4 regions of the Paenibacillus sp. LjRoot153 genome follow, and region 4 is predicted to be linked to each of the others. Evidence: riboswitches for the same ligand, from Rfam matches in the RefSeq annotation. Region 4 holds a riboswitch; each other region holds the start of a gene.

Region 1 (4,844 bases), 5.7 Mb from region 4:
TTGATTAAGGTGTCGTCCATTTGCTTCTTCCTCTCTATGTACGATGTTAATTCTCGATCAATTGAGAATCGGTTGCTAAGATTGGTACTCGAATCTCGATACGTGTTCCTCGGTCTGGTGCTGTAATAATATCCACTGAGCCGCCGATTTCGTTCACACGTTCCTTCATGGACACGATGCCATAGGAAGTCAGCTTCTTCGCATCCAGCTCAAAACCAACACCGTCATCGCGGATCACTAATCGGATGCCGTCTGAACGATGCAGCAGCTTCACTTCCAGCTTATTCGCCTTAGAGTGACGCAGAGCATTCGAAAGTGCCTCTTGCACAATTCGGAATAAATGATCCTCGATCCCTTTGTTCAAGCGTATCTCCTCATCCATATCCCAGCTAATCGCCATTGGAACTTTGGCCGCCAGCTCCTTCAAGAGCTCAACGAGTCCCTCCGACAGTCGTTTTCCTTCGAGATGGATCGGTCTCAAATGCAGCAACAAGGCTCTCATTTCGGATTGAGCGACGGAAGCCATTTCTTCAATAAGATGAATCTGCCGCTTCGCTTTCTCGAAATCTTTATCCAGTGTCCGTCCAACAGCCGTGGCTGTCATAGATATAGCAAACAACTGCTGACTTACCGCATCATGCAGCTCGCGCGCCAAGCGCTGACGCTCTTCAATAACCGCGGAAAGCTTGGCTTTCTCGGTAAGTTCAGCATTACTATTCGACAGCCGTTGAAGGGAGGTCACTTGCTCTTCCCATCGCTTCATAATCCGGCCGAGTTGTTCGCCTAAGCGTCCAATCTCATCATCATCCCCGTTTTGAAAGCCTTCTCGGGCAAATGTTCCTTTTTCTAATAAAATCATCGTCTCCATCATCGGCTCCAGTCTGCGTGTCACCTTAGAGCTGTTCCAGTAACCGAACACCGCACCAATTACACCCAGAATCAACAAGGCCATGAACGAGAACTTGACACCCTGCTGCCAGCTGGTAAAGGGCTCAATTAAATGTCTTGAATTCAGAAAATACAGCATAGCACCGAAAACGGCGAAGCTAAAAAGGATGGCTTCCCCCATGCTGCGCCAGATCATGTTCGTTAATCGTCGTTTGTAGCCATCCACTTGGTGAAGAACCCCCTAAAGAAAGTTACAATACTTTGACCTTGATATCTCCTACGATGAAAGAGAGTATGAGTTTCACCCGATGGTCGCAATGTTGATAATTCTGCGATTGCCAAACTACTTTGTTCATCACACCTGATTCTTTTTCTTCCGCGATTTGAAGCTGACCTAGCATGACGGAAGCTGTAACGGAAACGCCGATATCATCAGGCACTTTTATATCGATATCTCCTACAACACCCTGTAGGATAACTGTTGTTTCTTTTTGTTCGAGAATGGCCATTGAAAGATCTATATACGTTTCTCCCACCAAGTACCAAGTCGAGGTATTCCGTTGAATCCATGGCTCTCGTCCTAGGCGAACACTATCGACAATCTTTTGCTTTTGGGTATACGTATCATCTTTATGAACCTGCTTGGATCGAATGAAAAATAAACCTAATGAAATCAACACAACCGAAATGACAATGGTGAGATGATCACCAAATAAAATGACGGCACCAATCCCCATCAGCACATAACCCTTGCGCTCTTTGCGTGAACGAACACGATGAATGCCCAGCAAAATAAGGATTACGGCCATAACGGGAAAAAAGCCTATGGTATGTTCCAGAAGCAAAAAAACACCGGCTCCAATCAGCACAAGCGCTGTATTCCGGCTGCGGTTATTTTTCGTTTCCTCTCCCATCGATGCACCTCCTCTGGCTGCCATTTCTCTTACGTTCATACGATTCCTAGCATACCATAAGAATGGACGACCTCCAAGATGCAAATCCTTATAGAGCAAGGCTTTGCTTTCGTGGAGGCCACCATCCAGGACTATTTGCTATCGCGTGGATCTCGCCCATCGCGAGAACGCTGCTCCTGCTGCCACTCATGCTGCAGCTTGCTTCGCAGCACGCGCAGTTCATGCTGAAGGTTGCCTCCGGCTTCCTTCAGCGTTTCCTTCGACAGGCGGCCCGCCACGCGGAGCCCCTGCAACGCCTCCCGGCCGAGCTCGCGGCCGGTAACCTCCAGCTCGCGCCAAGTGTCGCGAGCCTCTTTGCCGTGCAGCCCGCCGCACGGCTGCACATCCTCGGCTGCGTGCCCCACACGCAGCACGCGCAGTTCCTCTGCGAGCGCCAGGCACAAGTCCTGGCTGCTCGCGTACTGCGCGCGGTAGTGCTCGCTCGCAGCTTCCTCGCGCAGCTTCTCTTGCAGCGCGAGCCTCGCGAGATCCTCTTCGCCAGCGCGCATCGCAAGCTCGGCCTGCTCGCCGCGCAGCTTCGCCATCTCTTCCGCTCGCGCGATGTGACTGCGCAGCGCAATCGTTGCCTGCAGCGCGTCCTCGTAGCGCTCCTCAAGCTGAGCTATCAGGCTGCCGTCATTAGAGCCAGGATTCGTTTTGCCGATAGTCTCGTGCCAGACGGTTTCAGCCATTTTGCCAATACGGTCAAATATATTAGTAGGATCAATTTCCCGATTCTTATTGTTCATGTTAAATCGCCCCTCACCCTTCATCATACTCTTATGGTAGCTCACTTTCTGATGTTCTAAAACCGACTATCGACTGTTTTTGTACCTAGACCTAAGTCCAGTATCAGAGGGGCATAACCATATATTGGTCGTTGTCCGAGCATGCCTGTGATGATAAAATATTTGAAGCCGAGTCTAGTGCATAAATAAGGCACTGGTACGGGGGACGAAATACTTGGGGTGAATATTTGCTTCGGCTTGGAGCAGACTAGGGAGAACCTTCTTCCCGAACCCGTCAACTAACCTCGAAGGCTCATGAAGGAGGATTACCAATTGAATAAGCTTACTAAAGGGTTAACTAGCCTTGCTGTTTCACTAACAGTTTTGGCAGGAGGCTTTCTTTCCCCATTTACTGCGCCAGCGCAAGCGGCTGAAATGGAAGTGAAAGTGCAAGTCAATGATGACCTGATCCATTTCCCTGATGCACAGCCATTTCTGGATGGCAACCACACGACCCAAGTTCCACTTCGGTTTGTAACGGAGAAGCTTGGATACACAGTGAATTGGAAAAAAAATGGAAATCAGATTCAGGTAACATTAACTAACAACCAACATACGATTACCTTGGTTTCAGGGCAAAAAGAAGCCAACATTGATGAGGAAACGGTCGTCTTAGACGGAGCTTCCCAATATCAAAATGGACGGGTATATGTGCCGCTTCGTTTCCTATCCACAACCGCAGGCGTACCTGTGCAGTGGGATGCAAGCAGTAATCTAGCTATCTTAAGTAAAGATGGCGAGCAGCATGCACCTGATTATCAAGTATTTGAATCTACAGCTTACTCGGCAGATCCTTCTGAAAATGGCGGCTATGGAGCCTTTGATTACATGGGCAATCCACTAGCGATCGGCACAGTAGCTGTTGATCCTTCCGTCATTCCACTTGGCACGAAGCTTTATATTGAAGGTTATTCGTTTAGCGGGCTTCCTAAAGGCGGAATGTATGTCTATGCAACCGATACCGGTGGAGCTATTAAAGGAAAGCGACTAGACATCTTTGTCCCAGGCTCGAGGAATTCCCTACGAAGCTTTGGCATTCAGAAAATTAAAGTGTACCAAATTCCTAATTAATTGCATGGAGAGAGCTGCCCTAAGAGTCATCAAGGGCAGCTCTTTTTGATAGGTGAATGTTCCATCGAATAAGGGCATATGTCCAATCAACAGGGTTCCCACCTACATATGATGTATAGTGTTTAACCCACATTCATTCAAAACCGGAGGGGATACTATGTCAGCTGTAGTTGGTTGTGGAACGCCAGGATACGGAAATTCCGTAGGTATAATTCTTGTTCTTTATGTACTGTTGGTCATCATTCTTGCTACTTTCTACTAAGACCATCTTCCGCCTGAGAAAATAGACCCGCCTACTGAAGCTTCTCATTTCGAAGCTTCAGTAGGCGGGCTTTTTCATTTATAATCAATGCCACTTCCTGCAAAAAAGACGCCACAGCTTACCCTCCTGACAGACGGTTACTTGTTAGCGCCAAACTTGCGATGTTATCGATTTTCAACTGAATTTCACATATATAAGAATAAGTTCATTTACGTTATCGCGTTGTATACACCTTCACGCCATCACCACGGTGGTAGCCCTGCCCCCCAGCTGGCAGCCAAATCAAGCAATCCGCGTCTTTGATCGATACCATGATGCTCGATTTATCAATGCCCGCTGGCCTTACCCATAGGCACCCTGCTTCAACTCGTGTTGTCCCTCGTATATAACGTGGATAAGCGGAAGGTTTATCGTATGGAACATCCAAAAAGGCTGTTAACTCTTCCGCCTCTGTACGCTGGCACCCTAACATTGCCTTAATAATCGGCTTAGCGAATAGCTCAAAGCCTACAAACGAAGCGCCGGGATTACCAGACAGTGCCATGAGCAGCTTGCCTTTCCATAACGCAGCACTCGTTGGTGTGCCTGGGCGCATCGCCACTTTATTAAACAATAGCTTCCCATCGAAACGACCGAATAAATCGACGAGCACGTCGTAATCGCCAACAGAGACACCGCCAGATGTCAGAATAAGATCGACATCAGGCAGAACAGCTTCAAGCGCGGCTTCCACTTGCCCAGGATCATCCGAGAGTGCTGGCATGATGAGGGCCGCTCCCCCGTTTGCTTCTACTTGAGCCGCTAACATATAACTGTTACTGTTACGTATTTTCCCTGGTTGCAGTTCTTGTTCGACTTGTAAGAGCTCTGAGCCTGTTGAGA
Region 2 (4,844 bases), 400 kb from region 4:
TCCTGCACGAAGTGAAGGAGAAGCAGACGCTTTTGGACCAGGAAAAGCTGAGCATGCAAGCCTACTACGGCGCACGGGCAGAGGAGTATGAACGGATTTATCACCGCGAGGATGCGGAGTATCAACAAGAATTGGCGCTTCTGTCTGATATCCTGAAGAAGCAAGTGGAGGGACGCCGTGTGTTGGAAATCGCTTGCGGCACAGGATATTGGACACACATTGCCGCAGAAACGGCGACGCAGCTTGTTGGCGTAGACATCCGCCCAGAGGTGCTGCGCATCGCGGAGTCGAAGTCATGGCCGAAGGGGAATGCGGCCTTCAAGGAAGGAGATGCGTATGAGCTCTCCGAGATAAGAGGGGAGTTCGATTACGGGCTGGCGAACTTCTGGTTCTCGCATATTCCGCGGAATCGGATCGACAGCTTTTTACAAGGCTTCCATGAACGATTAGGCAGCGGAGCGCAGGTTTTTATCGCAGATAATGTGTATGTGCCTGGCAGAGGCGGCGAGCTCATTACCCACGAGGATAGCGAAGACACCTACAAAAGACGCGAATTAGCCGACGGCTCGAAGCATGAAATACTTAAGAACTATTTTACCTACGAAGAGTTGAATGACATTTTTCGACCCTTGTCACAGCATTTGCGCATCTTTGTGGGAGGCAGCTTCTGGTATGTGAGCTATACAATCAAATAGCCCAGCGTGTGCGTGACCCAATCGCAAAGAATTCGTCCTCGACGGATCTTAGTGCCCTGACGTAAACTTTAGTCCGAGCACACCGACCAAAATTAAGACCATAAACAAGATTCGGGTCAAACTGACCGGTTCATCGAGGAAAAGCGTACCTATGATAATCGCACCGACAGCACCGATGCCGGTCCAGGCTGCATAGGCTGTTCCAATCGGAAGAGTTTTCGTTGCTGCAGCTAAGAAATAGAAGCTAACGATCATACCTAGAATTGTAACAATGGACGGGACAAGTCGCGTGAAGCCATTGGAAAATTTCAATGAGATGGCCCATACTACCTCAAATACACCTGCAATGACTAGAAATAACCATGCCATAATGAAAACACTCCTTCATGTGGGGAATTTACGATGTCAGTGGCACAAAATAAACAGAGAAAAGCCCGGGAATATCGCACTGTTGCGATAGACTCCCGGGCTTTTCTCCCTCCGTGACCACAGCATATCTGCTGTGTGTTTTCCCTTGGACCAGCCAGCGGTGATGCGCCGCGGAACCCTAGAAAACGACATGACGTTATTATAGGCTCGCTAACATGCCATGTCAAGTTATATGTTTTAGCTAACTAGTTAGTTTATATCCTTATTCCTCTAGCGCTATGTTGTTCAATGCCAGATGTGCACGGAACATATCCATGGCATCGGGCTGTTCTTGTTCGGGTACCCACGTTGCGGAATCCCATATCTTTGATAGCTTAAGGGCACGACTGCAGTGCACGAAGCATTCCTGCACCTCAACGCCGACAGCGGCAATAGGTGATTTCCCATTAAGCTGCATAGTCGCAAGGAGCTCTTCATCTCTCGTCAGCCAAGCGCGTCCATTGACGCGGAGCACTGTCTCGACCCCAGGGATGATGAAGAGGAGGCCCACTTGCGGGTTGGTCAGTAGATTATGTATGGAATCTATTCGGCGGTTTCCGAGTCTTTCTGGATAAATGAAGCGGTGCTTATCGAGAACGCGAACGAAGCCTGGGCTATCGCCGCGGGGGGATACATCACACAGTCCATTCGCACCCGATGTAGATAAGAAGAATAAAGGTGATTTGGCGATAAACGCTTGGGCGTGCTCGTCGATTTGGTTGATAACTTTATTTTGAACTGCAGGATGAGGCTCTCCAATATGATCTCTAATTTCATCAATGGATCGAATGATGCCGGGAAATGGGGGTGACGTACTGTCTTGTATATTATCCATGCGTTTTTTCCTTCCTCGGGGCTGATGCGCCCTTGGTTATATGTAGTAGTATACGCAGATAGCCTTGTTCAAATGAATGAAGCCCTACAAACCGCTCTTACGAGCAAAGCTTGCAGGGCTTCATTCTGTGCCGAGAATATTACTTGGATTCAGCAGTTAGTTGATTGTAGATATCATCCCATAGAACACGTCTGGCTGATACGTACCGCTTCGCATAATAGGATTCGCTCAACTTATTCTTAACAACACCTTGATTAGTAGCGGAGTGAACGAATTCACCATTACCGAGGTACATCCCTACGTGAGAGATGCCGCTGCCATCTGTGTTGAAAAATACAAGATCGCCCTTACGAAGATCACTTTTGTCAACCCAGTAGCCTTCACCGTTTTGTGATTTGGAGCTGTGTGGAAGGTCGATGCCGAACTCGTCGAACAAGTAGGACGTGAAACCAGAGCAATCGAATCCTTTGGTTGTCGTTCCTGCCCATCTGTAAGGAGTTCCAACAAGCTCGTCTACCGCTTTATCCATATCGGATGCTGCGAAAACGCTTCCTACACTTACGCTCAAAAACAAAACAAGACTAAAAATAAGACCAACAACTTTCTTCAACTGCTTGTCTCCTTCCGGTGCCTACGAGGTTAGCTGGAGGGTTCGGTTGAAGGTTCCCTATGATCCCTGTCTTGCAAGATCAATTCACCCGGAGTGGTTCCCCCGTTTCCCCATAAACTGAGGAATTCGGCATGAAAAATTTGGTTTTTTGATGCTAGTCCTTTTAATTCGTCATAAAAAATGAAATTCCTCTTTTTTTATAAGAAATAAGGCTGAAAAATAGGCGAATCGTTCGGAAAATAGACAAAAAAAAGCCCCTTTCTCAAAGAGAAGGGGAGAACGCTTGTCTATTCGCTGTTTTGCTGGATATTAATTGGATATTTTGGCCGAAAGAAGCTGATATTGGGACGAAATGCCCCAAATTTGGATGAAAATGTGGAAGAGAGGATACAACTGATAAATAATCAGGGCTACTAGTCCTGCCCATAGGTAAGTGGCCGTGACTGTGACCCCTGCCAAAAGTCCTGTGAACAGTAATAGGATGATGGCAAGTCCGATAATCGGCAGCGAATATCGAAAGAAAGAGAAGATGGTAGATAGGATACCCAGCTTAGCCGCGATGGCGAATTGCACATACATAAACAGCAGCTGCAGGAGAAAACCATAGACCATTAAACTAAGTATCCAAGGTAGAAGCTTGAGAACAATCTGCTCGTAGGAGCCGTTATGCCCTAGAATATAAGCGGCTTTCGGAATAAGCCAGATGAGTGGGAAAAGCGTTAGCGCGATACGGATCAGGTAGACGAGCAGGAAAGGGAGCATGAGTTCCTTCATCCCGCGAAAGAAACGATAACCGGCATTCTGATGAGCGTGTGTGAGTGAGTAGTAGACACCGCCATTTAAGAGAGGCGTCAGCAGCATGCGAGCACATAAAAGTACAGCAAGCCACATTAGATAAGGATAGCTGAGATCTGTTTTAATTAATTGAAACTGGCTCTCTGCTAGGAAAATCTGCAATGCCTGCTTGGGTTGCTCAGCGCCGGGGAACCGATGCATGAGAGGGACAAGAATACCTTGTACAAGCTTATACAGGAGAATACCCCAGCCCATTTGATATAGGAATAAGATGATCGTGGCAAAGGGCTGAGCCATAGCTGCCCTGAAGCCTGATTTGATATAGGTGGCCAACGAGGGTCCCTCCTCAGAGTTTGTCATGAGACGTAAGCCAAGTCCTACCAGGCGACTGAGCCGAATATGGCTTGCAGGAACTGAATAATGCCGAGATTCCACCGAATTTGCCACTTCGTATTTAATTGCGTTTGATAAAAGTTGTTGATGTGCTTATTTTCGAGAATGAGCGTGTACTTGGGATCTATGCGCACCCAGTCGACAGGGGAGGCATGCGTTAATTTGAATTCAATGCTGCCTTCCTTGCCATCCCATGTTTTATCTAACGTTGTACCATCTGTGAAATGGAACTGAATCGGTACTTCCGGTGAGTTACCCCCATGCTTCATGAGGCGAACTGTGCTTTCGTAAGTCTCGGATCCCTTGATGCCCTGAGGCTTTATATGAACACTTTCGACGGAGTAATCCATCATCATATCGCCATAGACATACTGATTAAAGAAGTCATTCCAATTTGTTTTGCTGACATCCTCCACGACCTGTTGGAAATCCTTCGTAGACGGATGCTTGAACTGCCACTTTTGGAAATAGGATTTCATGATACGATCCATCGTCTTGGTGCCGACTTGCTGCTCAATCGCTTTCAGCACGAGCTTGCCACGCGTGTACACATTTTCAGCATATTCATCATGTCCTGTGTAAGCCCATGCATTCTTCTGCAGTCCATTTGGTGAGGTGATATAACTGGATTCGACAGGCAAATTAGGTGCTTCGCCGTACTCGGCTTCCATAACTTTATCCTCTGCATAAGAGGTGAAGCCTTCATCGAGCCATGCTTCTTCGAATTCATTGCTGGCAACGAGGCCATAGAAGAATTGGTGACCGATCTCATGGACGACGACGCGTTCCAGTTCTAAGTCTGGATCTTTGTCGCTAGCTCCCCAAGCGGTGACTAAGGTTGGATATTCCATGCCGCCAGCGCCATTCCCGCCAGGAGGGGGTACTACAATAGAAAGGGTAGAATATGGATACGTTCCGTACCACTGACTGTAACGGGAGAGTGCTTTTTTGGCAGCATACATGTAACGATCCTTTAAATCTTGATGATTAGGATCCAGATACAGCTTGATTTTGACGCCTGGAATTTGTGGTGTTGAGAAGGGCTCTTCCACATAGACGAAATGAGGAGAGGCCGACCAAGCGAAGTCATGTACATCCTCGGCATAGA
Region 3 (4,844 bases), 2.7 Mb from region 4:
GGCAAACGGCGGCCGTGTTGAAGCAGCTGCCGGCGCTTAAGATTGGCGCCGATTTCAGCCATTGGTGCGCAGCCTGTGAAAGCATGCCGAGTCCGAAGGATGAGGACGTCCAGCTGAGCTTAGCGCGCGCGATCCACATTCATGGGCGCGTCGGGTTTCCGGAAGGTCCGCAGGAAAAAACGAGAGCCAATGATGGAGAGATGTGTCATGGGCTTCCGTTTTTCAGTTTTATTTAAATATCTAGTTTTTTGATCGTAACGGAGCCAGAAGACGCTATTTGCAGCAAAACGAGCTAAAATAGTATCGAAAGGGAACGTCAGTACGCTAATCACTCGAAAACCGCCAAAAAAAACACGAAAACGGACAAATAGCGCACTAACATTTCGTTAGCTGCCAAAGCTAGCATTTTACTTAGAAATAGCGTACCTAGGTTCCCTTACAATTTCAATTAGTCTACCCTTTGCTACTTAGATCGCAACTTCTGTTGATTGTTGAAATCAAATCGTCTATCGTTCCGATGATTTTTTGCACCTCTGGGAGTTGATAAAACGCACTCGTTTTTTCTATATCATTCATCTCATCGTTAGCAGAATACATAAAAATAGCCTTCCCTGCTCCTAATGCAAGTCCTAACTCGACATGGCTTCCCTTCCCCGCGGGCAGCATGATGATGAATATCTCTGCACGCAACACGGCTTCTTTCTCTTTCGCACCGATTGCCGCAAGCTCTTGTAGCGTACCAATGCCAGAATGAACCGTCCTATCGAAGGTTTGAATATATCCTCTCGACTTCAACTGCTGCGTGACATTTCGAACATTGTCGATGTTCTTGAAACTAGATGCAATATAGAAATTCAATTGGCTCTCCCTCCGTTATTGCTTCTTTATTGCTCTTTTACTTGTTTTTCAGCTAAAATCTTCAATTGCTCATTCCGATAGTTCAAAAATCGCATCATATATCTTTTCAATACAACCCTCTCAACGATCCAGCCGATCCAGCCCAGAGGAGCCTCAAAACTTAACGTATCTTTCATCAAGGTTCTATCACCTAAATCAATAAATTCGTGTTCATGCCTCATACTTTTGAAAGTACCCTGCAGCATTTCATCAACAAAGTGGTAAGGTCGAACATATTTCGATATGAGTGAAGTGTGTTTTTGCCTAATTAAGAAATGTCTCGCCTCAAAAGTAACCGTTTCCCCGCCACTAATCATGCCTGTTGTTGTTCCAGCTATCGCTCGTTCCTTGGTATGTGGCCAGACAGTCTGCGTATGTATATCAATACTCGATGCCATGTCAAAGCAAACATCAATAGCTGCTTCAATTTCGATCTCTGTGAATATTTTAATCACGATGTGCACCTCTTAGGAACTATGTCATTTTTACAAGTCACTTTGCTCCCCGTTTTCTCCACTCTTCTAACGTTAAAATGTTTCCCGTAATCACATCTTCCACAAGTATCTCTTTCATATCCTCACTTACATAAAACGTATTCCACCTTACAACATGATCACTAAAACTCTCTCCTATGTACATATCGTAATACTTTCCTGGCCGATCTAAGACACTTATTAAACCATCGCTTAAAAAAAGTACTTTGGATTTATTGGTTTCTATCATTTGTTTATACTGCCTAATTTCAGGCACACTCTGCACGAGAAAATCCATAATTTCTCCAACTGACTTAGGTTTCTCATTGGTTACAATTTGTGGTGCAGCGCTAGGCTGAGCTGGTGATATGCTAACGGAATTAGCAATTTGTACCGATTCGGTTGGAATATCTGACGATTCACATGCGGTTAATCCCATTATGACAATGATTGAGATTGAGTGGAGAATGGATCTATTCATTGTTAACACTCCAATCCTGTGGTTGGTTTCAAATTCGACGTGCACATCCGATCTCCTTCGACATGATATAAAAAAACAGCCTCCCTAAGGGAGACTGCGCTGTTAATTCTTAGTTACTTATAAACTCCTGAACCCACTCACCGTTATAATAGGCGACGCCTATTTGTGTGAAGTTCGGGCTTAAAATGTTTTGACGGTGACCTGAACTGTTCATCCATGCTGTCATAACCGCTTCAGGCGTTTGTTGACCCTTAGCGATGTTTTCACCCGCGTAGGAATAATGAATGCCATAAGAGTTCATCATATCAAAAGGTGAACCGTAAGTTGGCGATGTATGATCGAAATAACCTTTATTGTACATATCTTTCGCTTTATCCAGCGCCATCGCGGTAAGTGCGCTATTGCTGGTCAAAGGCTTCAATCCAGCCTTCGTTCGTTCCTGGTTTACTAAGGTAATCACTTGGCTAGCAAAAGTGGATTGTGTTGGTGTTGGCGTAACCTGTGGTTTAGTCACAACAGTTGTACCCGTGCTTCCAGGAATGTTGAGCTTCATCCCCGACCAAATTATATTCGGATTGGCTACCTGTGGATTCGCTTTGATCAGCGAAGTAAGGCTGACGCCATATTTCTTAGAGATTAACCACATGGTATCGTTGCCTGCTACCGTATGCGTTCCCGTAGCAGCCCATGCTGCGTTCGCCCCCATCAAGACGCTCAAACCTAATGCTCCCGTAACTATAAGCTTTTTGTAACGTTTCACTATAAATCTCTCCTTTTTGCGGCCTGCGAGGTTAGCTGTCGGATTCGGATCAAAGAGTAATCACCCGGCCGCGCAAAACGCGACTTCACCCCAAAGGTTGGTTCCCCCGTGCTTCAAATAAAGCTTCGGCCTTCTAAGTTTTGGATCCAGTTTGGATCTCAACGATTGTAACATGGGATACCAGTGAGATCATGACTCAAAATTTACCATCCGAATCACGATCTGGATATATACTCTTTAAACATACAACTTTTCCCATCATCCTGCGTCTAATCAGTAGCAATACTAACTTAGAAAAGGGTGATTGTTTTGAAGAAATTTGCTATAAAATGCTCGTTTGTCCTACTCGGATTGATGTGCGGGCTGCTACCGTTACCTCCCCAACAGGCATCAGCAAGCGTATCTGTGAAGGCATCTCTACCCTATTTTCCAATTCAAATCAATGGTCAAGACATGGACATCACTCATAGCCAATACCCATTTCTGTTGTATAAAGACATCACTTACTTACCCATGACGTGGAAAAATTTCCAAACACTCGGCATTGAGTATAGTTGGAGTGAAACGGATGGATTGCAGATTTGGTCAAATCGGAACTTTCCTCCACCTATTCATCAAGCTCCACTTGAACAGGATCTAACATCCAAGAGTAATGCAAGCAGTTACTTGGTCCAAGTTTCCGATGTACCCATCACGATGAATCAAACAGAAATCAATAATAAAACGGAGCCCTACCCTTTTTTAACCTATCAAGATGTGACTTATATGCCCTTGACTTGGCGATTTGTTCATGATCTTCTTCAGATTGATATCGGATGGAGTGATGCTGAAGGACTATCGCTAGTAGGCGGGCAAAATGCCATCTATTCCATCATCGGTGACGATGATAGTTCATTATATTTCTACTCCCTGCTTTCCGCGGACCCTGCAAAGTCAATGCTAAAAATGGATAAAAGCAACTATCAAATCGAATGGAAAAACAATGAAGAAAAAGATCAATTTATCAAAGGCCTTTCTACTCCTCCACACCCATTAGCTGGTAAACCAGTAGAGTTGGTGCGTAAAGATCGAGATTTATACTATGGCAATATAAAAGTGTATACACTAACAGACTCCGATGTATGGGAATCGGCAGCCTGGGGAGCACCCGTCCATACGTACACTGTATTTTCTGCTGGCGATCAACGGGTGATCTTATCTATTAATTTGACCTTGCCAATTGCCGCAATTGGTCCAAATTATGGCACCACATATACGTTTCTTATTCAAGACGGAAACGTGACGCGACTCCATGATTTCAATCAAAAACTAGACCGCGTCATACCGAATCCGGATGGTACCGTGTGGATTGCCTCTGACAGATTACCTAGTCGAAAAGACTATATTGCGGGTAGTGCCCGCGTTGGCTTGCTAGACCCAAATGGTACTGTTCATATGGTGAACGAACTGCTTCATGAATCGGATGTAAGGGCATTAGGTTTAACCAACCCTTCATTGCTAAGTCCTGAAGCCAAGGATGGAAGTCTTTATGTCGTACTTAATGGTATCTCGAATAAGGATTATGCTGCGCAAGATACGGCTGGAATTTATACGCTGAATACGAAATTAGAAACAAAACGCTTATCCAACTATATTTTTGGCGACTATTATTTGGATAAGAACAGAAACATTTTCATCAAGCATCGCAACAATACGATTGAGAACATGTCTACGGGTGAGATTCGAACGTGGTTTGATTATGAATTAGCTAAAATGAAATAAGAATACGTGTGTAAATGAGAAGAAAGAGGCTATTGGATGGAGATCCATTAGCCTCTTTCTATGTCGTCTAGTTCCCCGTCCCCGCTACTACAAAGCTAAATGTTTGCCCGATGGAGGCATCCTTACAACCATCCAGCGTATAAGAAACTCCCCGTTCCACTTTCGCTGAACTCATTCCTGTGCATTCCGTTTTCAGTCGTTTGCCATCCCCATGTTTATCTGCCTTATTATTATAGATGTAGGAAATCTTATCTTGGTTGTAAGCCAAATTATAATAAATGGGATCCCCTTCAATTGTCATTTGCGTAATCCGAATTTGACTCTCAATATGGCTTTCAACATTCTTTAAAAATTGATTGAATCGATCTACATTGATAATTCTTCCATGAATATTAATAACGTCTCCTTTTGTGGTCGCTTTATCGATGTCGTATTTCTCATTTGAACATGAACTTAGCAAGAGTATACTAAC
Region 4 (4,844 bases):
TAAAGCTGATGCTGACCAAGATGTAGAGTGCAGCAATCCAGTAATAGGAATAGCTAGCAGTCAGGGCAAGCAGTACGGTTGAAGCCAACATCAACCAGGGTACATAGCGGAGCAACGCTGTATTCCCATAACGGTCGATGATGCGACCCACGCGGTTGGAGACGAGCATGGCTAACAGAGCGCCAGGGAAGAGCAACAGTCCCGAAGTAAGCGGAGCTAAGCTGAAAACCCGTGCAAGCATCTGAGGAGCAAGGAATAAGAAGCCGAAGCTGATCATGTAGGAAGACACGCCGATTGCGCTGAGCGCCATATAAGGTCTGTCGCCAAAGAGAGCAGGCAGCACGAACGGTTGTGAGGCTCGGCGAATCCGCAGAGCGAATAAGGCAATCGCAAGTACGCCTGCTATGAGGGCAACGATGCTCTTGGAAGTTAGGAAGAGCAGCAACCCCGTCGTCCCAATCCCGAGAAGCAGAGCACCGATGAAATCGAACGAGCCGCTTTCTGGTTTTTCTTTTGGGAGCAGGATGAGAAAGATGGGAATAAGCAGCAGCGTGACCCCTGTAATGACGAACAGGAAATGCCATCCCAAATACTGAACGATGGAACCGCCTGCAACGGGACCTAGTCCCAAGCCAAGTGAAGCCGCGGAAAGGATAAGCGACATGGCTCTTCCCCTGCGAGACAACGGAATGTAGCGGGTTACGAGTACGATACCAAGCGAGGGGATCGCACCTGCGCCGGATGCTTGAATCAGCCTTGTAAGCAGCAACAGTCCGAAGCTGTCCGTGAACAGCCCTAGAACGGAGGCGCCGCCTAGCGAGAGAAGGGCGATGACGTAGAGCCTGCGAATAGGCACGAAGTCGGACAAGCGGCTGTAGGTGATCGAAGCGATGGCGAAAATGATCGAGTACCCCGTAACAATCCACGACGCCGTTGAGGGACTGAGTTCGAATTGTACGGAAATTTTAGGCAGGGCCAGATTGAACATCATCGTGTTCATGATGACAAGTACAATAGTAAAACAGAGCAACCAGGAGACAGGCGTTTCTCGTAAGCGACTAGGCATCTCAGGTTGAGCGTGTGTTGTTCCTTGAGCTGATGAGGTCGCGTTGTCTGACATTGTACACCTTCCGATCCGAAACTATAATTTTAATTTTTACAGTTTATCATGACCGGTAGGGTGTGTCAATGAATTGACCTGTATTAAACCAATAAGGATTGAATGTTTATACTTATAATTGTATTATTATTCACAAAACACATGGAGAAATACGATGGGACACGTGATAAGAAAAGTGGAAATCGAAGATTTGGAGGCACTAACAGAGCTGATGTGTGCCTATATTGTAGGCTTTTATAAGAAGCCACAGCCGCTGATCTCTTCTATTCATCGACTGATTAATAACTTGCTTCAGGAACAAGGCGGTATACAGTTTGTTGTCGACAAAGAGGGGGAACTCGTCGGCTTTGCGACCCTGTATTTTGCCTGGAGTACGATGAAGGCAAATCCCATTACGATCATGAATGACCTCTTCCTTCTCGAGTCTTTTCGGGGAACCGCTGCAGAAGAAGACTTGTTCCAGAAGTGCCAAATCTATTCCAAGGAAAACGGCTATGCCTACATGTCATGGATCACCGCGCCGGACAATCATCGTGCACAACAGTTTTTTGACAAAATGGGCGGAACTCGCGTGGATTGGGTGAATTACACGATTGTTTAAAGGAAGCGGTTGTTAAATAACTGGGTTTCATACACTTAATTTCAGCCATTTCTGCTCTTTTTGAAAATTAACTGGATTTTCTGTATTTATTTTCGATCAATTTGCTCGGATACTGCAAAAACCACTGAAATAGATGGAGTTTTTCCATTAATTCAGTATAAAAATCTAGATATACTAGAATTAAATGTATTTTTTCCATCTAAACGACGAACCTCTCACTTGGCAATCACGTTACCAAGGTAGTGTCATAAAGTGAAAATTCCCTACATCCAACGGAATATTCGCACGAACCAGTAACCTTGGCGGATTGCAACCTTGCTGTTTAGTCAAAATACGCCGATTACCTATGAAAATGGAAGATAATCAATGATTCAGTTAATTGTAAGCGAATTAATGATGGAATCAAGAGGTGGAAGAGAGCTTTTTACGTTTTTTCCCTCCTTTACTATGTTGGTAGAAGAGAGTAGTATTCAACACGTACATGAACAGTTGAATATTTCGCTTAATTTTCTTTTAAGAAAAGCGGGGGAACCACGAGTAACATGGGGTGAATAATGGTACGGATACCTAGTACTTTTTAGGGCAGATTTCTCGCGGCCCGAACCCGGCAGCTAACCTCGTAAGCGATCGTGAGAAAGGAGAACATGTGTTCAAAACACAAGGTCTATCCTTGTGTTTTTTTGCGTCCATTTTTCAAATGTGATGTGTGATATTCGTATTAATTGGAGGAACAAAGGCGAAATGACAAGTGATTCATTGAAAAAAATTGTGTTTGGTAAGCCGCTAAAGTCGAGTGAGATTGAGTCGGAGAAAATGCCTGTCTGGAAAGCTCTCCCTATCTTGTCGTCAGATGCCTTATCATCCGTATCGTATGGGACGGAGCAAATTCTGTTAGAGCTCGCGACAGTAGGGGTTGCTGCTTTTGCCTTCTCGTTGCCGATTGCGGTTTCGATTATCGCGTTGATTCTACTGCTCGTGTTGAGCTATAGACAGGTGATCGAAGCGTACCCGATGGGTGGCGGCGCTTATATGGTTACGAAAGAAAATTTAGGCATGGTCTGGGGACGACTAACAGGTGTCTCTCTGCTAATCGACTACACCTTAACCGTGGCCGTTTCGATTTCGGCTGGTGTCACGGCGATTACCTCTGCATTTCCATCAGCTGTACCGTACATTGTTCCGCTGACCATCTTACTGGTTTGGATTATGGTCTGGCTGAATTTACGAGGTACTTCCGAATCAGGAACCGTATTTGCGATTCCAACGTACTTTTTCATTTTTTGTATCCTTTTGTTAGTAGGTAAAGGTATTTTCGATTTACTGACAGGATCAATGAATACACATGCGATCGAATTCGCACCAAGCGCAGCGACGAACTCGTTAACGTTATTCGTACTTCTCAAGGCGTTCTCATCCGGTTGTTCAGCTGTAACGGGGATCGAAGCGATTTCCGATGCCGTACCGCATTTTAGAACGCCATCAGTCAAAAATGCCAAACGAACACTTATCTCTTTAGGCGGCTTGTTGGCCATCGTGTTCGGCGGTGTGACGCTGATTGCCTTAGGGTATGGAGTGGCACCTGATCATAATGGTCATACGTCGGTTCTATCGATGGTGACGGAGCAAGCCTTTGGCCGAGGCGTCATGTACTATGCGACGCAGATCGCGACGATGCTTATCTTGGTGCTGGCTGCGAATACAAGCTTCAACGGATTCCCGATCTTGGCGTCGATCATGGCCCAAGACAAAAACTTCCCGCGCATGTTTTCATTCCGTGGGGATCGGCTTTCGTATCACTATGGCATTATTACACTAGGCGTATTGGCCAGCCTGCTATTGATTGGCTTTAAAGGTAAAACCGATGCACTCATTCCTCTTTATGCGATTGGCGTATTTTTATCTTTTACACTTGCTCAGGCAGGTTTGGTTCGTAAATGGCTCAAAGAGCGCGTATCTGGCTGGATCGGGAAGCTGATCATTAACGGTCTAGGCGGTATCGTTTCCCTTGCTGTTCTTATCATTTTCTCAGTCACTAAATTTAGCGAGGGTGCTTGGATTGTCATTATCATTACACCGATACTCCTCTGGCTCATTACGAAAATTAGTCACCATTACGACGACGTAGCCAAACAGCTGCGTATTGATATCACACAAGACCGTGTGTGTACCAAAGAACCGGTCATTATCGTACCTGTAGCTGGGATTCACAAAGCTGTAGAGCAAACCCTGAATTATGCCAAATCGCTTTCGCCTAATGTCATCGCGTTCTATGTATCCTTCTCGGATGAGGAGGAAGAATCGATGCAGGAGAAGTGGCAGATCTGGGATCCTGGTGTTCGACTCGTTGTGTTCAAATCACGATACAGGACGATCCTGAAGCCGCTGGCCGAATTCATTGATCGCATCGACACCCATGTGTCAGAGAAGCAGTCGATCATGGTTATTCTTCCGCAATTTATGCCGAAAAAATGGTGGCATCGTCTGCTTCACAATCAGTCTGCCGCGCGTATCCGCTCGAAGCTTCAAGCCGATAAGGATATCGTTGTTGCGACAGTGCCGTATCATTTACACCAATAGACGTGTACGTGTACAATAATAGGGAGAACATGTAGACGAGGTGACCTTATTATGGTGAAAAAGAAAGCTAAAATGACGCCAGTTGCGGCTAGCGTGCAAGATAAACCTGCAACGCTGAAGGATCTGCTGCGTCCGGAAATACTGGAAGGGCTCAAAGCCCAGGCTGACGCGATGAAAGCGGAAGAACAAGCGAAGAAGGACGCAGAGAGAGCCAGGGTAGAGGCGGCTCGCAAGGCGGAAGAGAAGCGTCTGGAAAATGACTTTGCTTACCAGCTGGAGAAAAGTAAATTAGACTGGCGGAAACATAAATGAGGGGGCGCACGATGTGCCTCCTTTTCTTTTTGAGTGTGATGATTGCGCTTGCAGGCTGTGAGGTGGAGCAGCCTGCTGTGAAAGTGGAAACGGCGGTTGCACCTACCACTGCAGGGACTACATCTTTGGCATCAACACCCATAATTGAACCATCAGCCGCGCCTACTGTGAACACAACACTAACAACCCCAGTGAGCAGTCCAACAGAGTCACCTGTCTCAACGACCTCATCCC

Evidence for each region. A riboswitch is a leader RNA that binds a small molecule or an ion and turns the genes downstream of it on or off. The one in region 4 is predicted to bind cyclic di-AMP.
Region 1: linked by a shared signal. The riboswitch ahead of ACSQ8P_RS07545 (stalk domain-containing protein) and the one ahead of ACSQ8P_RS31905 (APC family permease) in region 4 are both predicted to bind cyclic di-AMP.
Region 2: linked by a shared signal. The riboswitch ahead of ACSQ8P_RS33790 (C40 family peptidase) and the one ahead of ACSQ8P_RS31905 (APC family permease) in region 4 are both predicted to bind cyclic di-AMP.
Region 3: linked by a shared signal. The riboswitch ahead of ACSQ8P_RS19895 (CAP domain-containing protein) and the one ahead of ACSQ8P_RS31905 (APC family permease) in region 4 are both predicted to bind cyclic di-AMP.

What each region holds. Positions count from the first base shown of each region.
Region 1 is NZ_CAXUQH020000001.1:1,715,094-1,719,937, reverse strand. Features, by position in the region: gene ACSQ8P_RS07565 (response regulator transcription factor) at 1-20, opposite strand, end outside; gene ACSQ8P_RS07560 (histidine kinase) at 47-1,114, opposite strand; gene liaF (cell wall-active antibiotics response protein LiaF) at 1,140-1,802, opposite strand; gene ACSQ8P_RS07550 (PspA/IM30 family protein) at 1,934-2,590, opposite strand; cyclic di-AMP (ydaO/yuaA leader) riboswitch at 2,747-2,898, shown strand; gene ACSQ8P_RS07545 (stalk domain-containing protein) at 2,903-3,700, shown strand; gene ACSQ8P_RS07540 (sporulation protein YjcZ) at 3,858-3,962, shown strand; gene ACSQ8P_RS07535 (molybdopterin molybdotransferase MoeA) at 4,177-4,844, opposite strand, start outside.
Region 2 is NZ_CAXUQH020000001.1:7,766,217-7,771,060, reverse strand. Features, by position in the region: gene ACSQ8P_RS33805 (methyltransferase domain-containing protein) at 1-695, shown strand, start outside; gene sugE (quaternary ammonium compound efflux SMR transporter SugE) at 744-1,064, opposite strand; guanidine-I (ykkC/yxkD leader) riboswitch at 1,155-1,257, opposite strand; gene ACSQ8P_RS33795 (MSMEG_1061 family FMN-dependent PPOX-type flavoprotein) at 1,327-1,938, opposite strand; gene ACSQ8P_RS33790 (C40 family peptidase) at 2,078-2,548, opposite strand; cyclic di-AMP (ydaO/yuaA leader) riboswitch at 2,552-2,690, opposite strand; gene ACSQ8P_RS33785 (hypothetical protein) at 2,858-3,676, opposite strand; gene ACSQ8P_RS33780 (M1 family metallopeptidase) at 3,721-4,844, opposite strand, start outside.
Region 3 is NZ_CAXUQH020000001.1:4,631,953-4,636,796, forward strand. Features, by position in the region: gene ACSQ8P_RS19875 (sugar phosphate isomerase/epimerase family protein) at 1-236, shown strand, start outside; gene ACSQ8P_RS19880 (group-specific protein) at 454-858, opposite strand; gene ACSQ8P_RS19885 (SRPBCC family protein) at 885-1,352, opposite strand; gene ACSQ8P_RS19890 (hypothetical protein) at 1,390-1,851, opposite strand; gene ACSQ8P_RS19895 (CAP domain-containing protein) at 1,961-2,611, opposite strand; cyclic di-AMP (ydaO/yuaA leader) riboswitch at 2,617-2,752, opposite strand; gene ACSQ8P_RS19900 (hypothetical protein) at 2,966-4,372, shown strand; gene ACSQ8P_RS19905 (DUF4362 domain-containing protein) at 4,440-4,844, opposite strand, start outside.
Region 4 is NZ_CAXUQH020000001.1:7,370,819-7,375,662, reverse strand. Features, by position in the region: gene ACSQ8P_RS31915 (MFS transporter) at 1-1,120, opposite strand, end outside; gene ACSQ8P_RS31910 (N-acetyltransferase family protein) at 1,275-1,721, shown strand; cyclic di-AMP (ydaO/yuaA leader) riboswitch at 2,211-2,362, shown strand; gene ACSQ8P_RS31905 (APC family permease) at 2,463-4,298, shown strand; gene ACSQ8P_RS31900 (YqkE family protein) at 4,350-4,610, shown strand; gene ACSQ8P_RS31895 (polysaccharide deacetylase family protein) at 4,649-4,844, shown strand, end outside.